DNA from 3 places in the Pseudoalteromonas sp. SWYJ118 genome. Region 2 is predicted to be linked to each of the others. Evidence: predicted binding sites of a transcription regulator. Region 2 holds the regulator's gene; each other region holds the start of a gene.

Region 1 (2,274 bases), on a different contig from region 2:
AATTTTAGACATGTTTCAATACCACTCATTCCTTCCATATTAATATCGAGTAGTATTATATCTGGCGGATTATGTTTACAAATTTCAATCGCATCCTCACCACAGCTCGTTGTTGTTACACTAAAATGCTCTGATAATATTTTTTTTAATACAATTAAGCTTAATAGCTGATCGTCAACGACAAGTACCTTAGAGCTCTTTAAGCTTAATTTCAATTGGTGGTCAGAGTAATTTATCGGCATGGTACAACTGTTTTGTTTTTTTTATTAAACACACCCTATATCACTACATTTTGTTATGCAAATGTTAATAAAGTAAAATTCTACTTATTGGTTACTAATAAAAATGATTTATGGTGAATCTTTAATGCATAAAAACAAAAAATGAGCCACTTGGGCTCATTTTAAAACTTCGAACACTTAATTAAATTAAGTGTTATTCGTCATCATCTAAATCTAACTGTTGACGTTGAGCAGGTCGAGCTAAAATCTCTACATAGAAAGAGGTCAAACCTTGCTTTTCAATTTCGCCAATTTGGTTACTTAATTCAGCAACGTGCACAACTTGCGCATCTTCAGCTGTGTTACCAAACTTACAGTCAAATGCCCAATAGTCAGCATCTTCAGGTAGCGTTTTATTACGCTCTCTTTTCAAATATTTTTTCACTTCGTGCTTTGCAGCATCAACCATACGAGGGTATTTGATTTTCTCGTGATTTAGCGTGAATGTTTTCTTCATTACGTTCCTAATTACCTTGGTTTAATGATAATGGCATTTCATGTCATACCATTTGACGCCATTATAGCAATTGCATTTAATTTTTGGATGCTTTTTTTTCATTAAATCAATTATTAGCAAATATATAAAGCAGACCCGTTATAAAGCATATATTAACTGGTGATTATTACAATCATATATCACACCGCAATGAGCTGAAGTGGTTGATGTAATGCATCATTATTAAGGCTGTCGTAAAAAGCAGCTGCATCTATAGGGGGATTAGCTAGTTGGGTTTGTTCGCTTTTAATTCTTCTTCTGACGGCAAGCTCACAGTTATCTATTATATTAAGTGGAATATGCTTATCATCATTTCTAATCGCAAGTGGTTCAGGGCTTAAGCATTGTCTTAACTTAATACTTGTCATACCACAGTGCTCTCCTTCTTGAGATATTAATGATGCATTAAATTGTCCAACCAACATATTATATTCATCAGGGGCTAAAAGTTGCTTTGGACCTGCGCCAAATTGCTTTCTTAACGCCTCTTCTTCTATAACTAAATTATCTATTTCAGTTTTTGGTAAATGAAATTGACTAAAGTCGAGTGCGTCATGTGACAGCATCGCTAATAATAGTGCAAATTCGCCACGGCGATTTTCATGCACACTATTATTGAGTCTACTGTTTAACTGACTCTCTGTGATTAACAAATCATCTATTTGCATAGTCTTTAGCCGATTGTGGTAACTGATAGATATTTATCGGCTTTATTTCAATTTTCTTTAGCTTTTTTCTTTACTTAAATACGCAATTTGCTATTATCAGCGCCGTTGCATTGGAGGGGTTCCCGAGCGGCCAAAGGGATCAGACTGTAAATCTGACGGCTCAGCCTTCGCTGGTTCGAATCCAGCTCCCTCCACCACTTTTCTTACCGCTAAGTTAAGTGGGGCCAAATGCAATAAAATTAGTGTGGAGGGGTTCCCGAGCGGCCAAAGGGATCAGACTGTAAATCTGACGGCTCAGCCTTCGCTGGTTCGAATCCAGCTCCCTCCACCACTTCTCTACTATTCCTATATTCCTATATTCCTATATTCCTATATTCCTATATTCCTATATTCCTATATTCCTATATTCCTATATTCCTATATTCCTATATTCCTATATTCCTATATTCAGTAACATCAAAACACCCACTGTAAACTCATACCATTTTGTTTTAACCAATTAGATGATGTTTTGTAATCGGGGAAAAACGCCTCTACTCGCTGCCAAAAAGCTTTGCTATGATTTAAATACTTTAAATGGGCAAGCTCATGAACAATCACATAATCTATAGCGTGGTAAGGAGCACCTATAAGATGTAAATTAAAAGTGAGTTCTCGCTTGCTATTACAACTCCCCCACTTTCGTTTATAAACACCTATTTTTAAATCATTTGGCAACTCTTCACCCATTTGAGTACAGAAATACGCTAAACGCATTTCTATGTAAGCAATAAGCTGCTCTTTTAAATAAGTCTCTAATAGCTGTCGATACTTTTGATTAGTGTTTTTA
Region 2 (2,274 bases):
GGATGTATGATTAACACAGTATTAGATCAAGCAAGCGGCCTGCGCAAAATGAGTCAAAACAATAACAACGGCGTAAAAGTTATCGCTGTAACCGGTGGTAAAGGTGGGGTGGGGAAAACAAATGTTTCTCTAAATACCGCTATTGCACTAGGGCAACAAGGTAATAGAGTATTAGTGCTGGATGCTGACCTAGGTTTAGCAAACTGTGATGTGATGCTTGGTTTACGTGTAGAGCGCAATTTATCACACGTTTTGTCAGGTGAATGTGAGCTTGACGAGATTTTAGTTGAAGGGCCTGCTGGTATTAAAATTGTACCTGCTACATCGGGCTCGCAAAGTATGGTTGAATTATCGCCATCTGAGCATGCCGGGCTAATTCGTGCATTTAGCGAATTGAATACCGAATTTGATATTTTAATTGTAGATACAGCCGCTGGTATTTCAGACATGGTGCTAAGCTTCTCACGAGCAGCACAAGATGTAATGGTTGTAGTGTGCGATGAACCAACATCAATAACCGATGCTTACGCACTTATTAAAGTATTAAGCCGCGAGCACGGTGTTTATAAGTTCAAAATTGTTGCCAATATGGTCCGCAGTATGCGTGAAGGCACTGAATTGTTTGCAAAACTATCTAAAGTTACCGATCGCTTTTTAGATGTTTCAATGGAGCTAGTAGCAACGGTTCCTTATGACGAAAATATGCGCAAAGCAACACGTCGCCAAAAGGTGATTGTTGAGCTCTTTCCAAGTTCGCCAGCCGCTCTCGCGTTTAAAGCGCTGGCGACAAAAGCAGTTAAATGGCCAATACCAAATCAACCATCTGGGCATTTAGAGTTTTTCATTGAGAAACTAGTAAACGGCTAATTATGACAACATTGGTGAATAGAGCTATGGGATATCAATCAACACAAAACTTAAATGTGATTGTTGAGAAACATGCATCACTTGTTAAAAAAGTGGCATGTCATCTAATTGCTCGATTACCACCTAGCGTTCAGCTTGATGATTTAATTCAATCAGGAATGATAGGTTTAATAGAAGCTTCAAAAAACTTTGATGCAACAAAAGGCGCAAGCTTTGAAACCTTCGCCGGTATTCGTATTCGCGGGGCTATGCTTGATGAAATGCGCCGTGGTGATTGGGCTCCTCGTTCAGTACACCGTAAAAGCCGACAAGTTGCAGAAGCAATTACTGGGCTCGAAAGCAGTTTGAATCGCGAACCAACAGATATAGAAGTTGCTGAAAAACTTGAAATTTCACTCAATGAGTACCATCATATTTTAAATGATGTTAATACCAGTAAAGTATTAGGCATAGAAGACCTTGGTGTAGATGAGGATGTTATTACTCCCGTAGGCCAAGATTTAGCGCTAGACAAACCTTTTAATAATGTTAAAAATGATCGGTTTAATGAGTCTTTGCTAAATGCAATAAAGTCATTACCAGAGCGTGATGCAATGGTACTTTCTTTATACTATAACGATGAAATGAATTTAAAAGAAATAGGACATATACTCGATGTAAGCGAATCGCGTGTAAGTCAGATACATGGTCAGGCGATGATTAAGCTTAAAGCTAAAATCAATGACTGGATAAACTAGTAGTAAGTAAACTAAGGTTAATACCTCACTGGGGGATGTTTTGGATAAAAACATGAAAATTCTTGTAGTTGATGATTTTTCAACGATGAGACGAATTATAAAAAACCTATTACGTGACTTAGGTTTCACTAATGTTCAAGAAGCTGATGACGGGTCTACAGCTTTGCCTATGTTACAAAATCAAGTATTTGATTTTGTGGTTACAGATTGGAATATGCCGGGAATGCAAGGTATTGACCTTTTAAGAGCAATTCGTGCAGATGATAAGTTAAAACATATCCCTGTATTGATGGTAACGGCAGAAGCTAAAAAAGAACAAATAATAGCTGCAGCGCAAGCTGGCGTTAATGGTTATATTGTTAAGCCATTTACGGCTGGAACATTAAAAACTAAATTAGAAAAAGTATTTGAACGCTTAGGCTAATGATGGGGGAGAGGCTTATGTCAGCACCAGCTGCGCCTCAAATAACGTTAGAACAAGCTCGTCAACTCGTCATTTATTTAGAAAACGATGAGCAAGATAAAGCTAATCAGTTGATTTTAGAGACAGCTTCGCAAGAGCAGTCTAAATTATTTGCTGAAGTTGGGAAGTTGACTCGTCAACTGCACGAAGCACTTAAAAGCTTTGAGCTTGATACTCGCTTAACTAACATAACGACAGATGCGATTC
Region 3 (2,274 bases), on a different contig from region 2:
TACGAATAATTAATGTTGAGTAATAATGTCAGTGCTAATTGCAATACGTATGAGCAAAAATTAGTGGTCACGCTCAATTAGGTAATTTGCTAGCGACGCAAGAAGTGTTGTGTCAGCATCTATATTTGCTAACGCTTCATGGGCTTGTTGTATTAAATTTTGCGCCTTTTCTTTAGCGCCTAGCATACCTAATAACGCCGGATATGTCGCTTTATTCGCGGCAATATCGGAGCCTTGTGGCTTTCCTAAAATAACTGTATCGCCTTCAACATCTAAAATGTCGTCGTGTACTTGAAATGCTAGCCCTATAGCATACCCAAAAACACTTAAATTTTCTAAGGTTTGTTGATCAGCCTTTTCACTGCACAGTGCACCAAGTGTAATTGCGCAATTAATTAGAGCCCCGGTTTTTAGCTTATGTATTCGCTCAAGCTCTTGTACGGTAATTACTTTATCAGTTGCTGCTATATCAAGGCCTTGTCCGCCAACCATACCCTGAAGGCCTGATGCATGGGCAAGTGTAGCAATCATTTTTACTTGTGTTTGCGATGAGCATTCAAATTTGTGATTCGCAATAAGCTCAAAAGCAAGAGTTTGAAGAGCATCACCGGCTAAAATTGCATTTGCCTCGCCAAACTCTATATGACAAGTAGGGCGTCCGCGGCGTAAGTCGTCATCATCCATTGCTGGTAAGTCATCATGGACTAACGAATAGCTATGAATACACTCAATTGCAGCAGCAAGTACGTTTAAGTCTTGATGGTTTGCGCCGAGCATTTTACCTGTGGCATAAACTAAAAATGGACGTAATCTTTTACCGCCATTAAATAATCCATACTGGGTGGCGTTCTTTACCGTTTCTTCTGTATCTAGAGGCTGGTTAAAATGCTGTTGTAAGGTCGCTACTACATCTTTTTGAGCACGTTCAATATGATTTTTTATGCTCACAGCTATTCCATATCATTATCAAAATTTGTAAGTACTGACTTTTCGCCATTCCCCATCAAAATTGATACTTTTTGTTCTGCTTGCTGTAATTTCCCTGATGAAGCACTTGCTAATGCAATTCCACGCTCAAATTGCTTTAACGATTGCTCAAGCGATAAGTCACCTTGTTCCATGTCACTAACGATTGTAGATAATTCTTCTAGTGCTTGTTCGAAACTTAAGTTTTCAGGTTTTTTAGTCGCCATCTTTATTTCAGCTTACATAATAAATTTAGGGTCAATTTTAGGGGGAATGCTAAACTAGGTCAAAGGATGATATTGGTTTTTTACCTTTATAACGTTAAATTATATTTCAAGTGCATTAATAAAGCCTTAATAGCGGTCTGTTGGTTTAATAAATCAATTGATAATTAGGTAGCCCTTATAACTTGACCTAAGATAGTGCTAAAGGCTGCTTTTTATGTTTATTTATAAAAATGGCTTAAGCAATTCAATATGTTGCCGATAAGCAGTTAATAATAAAAGTTTATGATAAGGCCATTAAGCATGAAACTTCTGGAGGAAATGTGGATTTAGCAACCATAATCGGGATCCTAGGCGCAATTGGCTTAATTGTCATGTCTATGTTTATGAGTAGTAGCGGTGAAATGGCTATGTTTTACAATACCCCGTCTGTGGTTATTGTATTTGGTGGTTCACTCTTTATTGTTTTATCAAACTTCACTATGTCGCAATTTTTGGGGATAGGTAAAGTTGTTGCCAAAGCGTTTATGTTTAAAATCGAAACGCCAGAAATACTTATCGAAAAAGCAGTAGAACTTGCTGATTCAGCTCGTAAAGGCGGTTTTTTAGCACTCGAAGAAGCTGAAATTCCAAACCCCTTTATGCGCAAAGGCGTCGATATGCTCGTTGATGGCCATGATGCAGATGTAGTTCGCGCTACACTTCAAAAAGATATTTCTCTAACTACGACTCGCCATGAATTGGGCGCGGGTTTATTTAAGTCGTTAGCTGATATAGGGCCTGCAATGGGCATGATTGGTACTCTAATTGGTTTGGTTGCAATGTTGTCTAACATGGATGACCCGAAGGCAATTGGTCCTGCAATGGCAGTAGCACTATTAACAACTTTATATGGCGCGTTTTTAGCCAATGTAGTGGCAATTCCTATTCAGGTAAAACTTGAACTGCGTAAAGATGAGGAAGCTATGAATCAGCGTTTAATTTTGGATGCTATTTTAGGTATACAAGATGGTCAGAATCCAAAAGTAATCGAAGGTATTTTGAAAAATTACTTAGCTGAATCTAAACGCAAAGTAGATACCGA

Evidence for each region. Region 2 encodes FliA, which starts transcription of late flagellar genes. Its sites were predicted from a motif close to CTAAAGNTNNNNNNNNNNNNGCCGATA; they were not measured.
Region 1: a site for FliA is predicted at 1,480-1,506, ahead of I6F48_RS04275 (VC2046/SO_2500 family protein). Genes of this name have one in related genera too.
Region 3: a site for FliA is predicted at 1,428-1,454, ahead of pomA (flagellar motor protein PomA). Genes of this name have one in related genera too.

What each region holds. Positions count from the first base shown of each region.
Region 1 is NZ_JADYXC010000002.1:353,115-355,388, forward strand. It holds gene I6F48_RS04265 (GGDEF domain-containing response regulator) at 1-242, opposite strand, end outside; gene I6F48_RS04270 (DUF6172 family protein) at 436-738, opposite strand; gene I6F48_RS04275 (VC2046/SO_2500 family protein) at 918-1,445, opposite strand; tRNA gene I6F48_RS04280 (tRNA-Tyr) at 1,558-1,642, shown strand; tRNA gene I6F48_RS04285 (tRNA-Tyr) at 1,692-1,776, shown strand; gene I6F48_RS04290 (M48 family metallopeptidase) at 1,902-2,274, opposite strand, start outside.
Region 2 is NZ_JADYXC010000001.1:487,472-489,745, forward strand. It holds gene flhF (flagellar biosynthesis protein FlhF) at 1-14, shown strand, start outside; gene I6F48_RS02270 (MinD/ParA family ATP-binding protein) at 7-867, shown strand; gene I6F48_RS02275 (RNA polymerase sigma factor FliA) at 894-1,604, shown strand; gene cheY (chemotaxis response regulator CheY) at 1,645-2,028, shown strand; gene I6F48_RS02285 (protein phosphatase CheZ) at 2,046-2,274, shown strand, end outside.
Region 3 is NZ_JADYXC010000044.1:6,658-8,931, reverse strand. It holds gene ispA ((2E,6E)-farnesyl diphosphate synthase) at 61-948, opposite strand; gene I6F48_RS20695 (exodeoxyribonuclease VII small subunit) at 951-1,193, opposite strand; gene pomA (flagellar motor protein PomA) at 1,514-2,274, shown strand, end outside.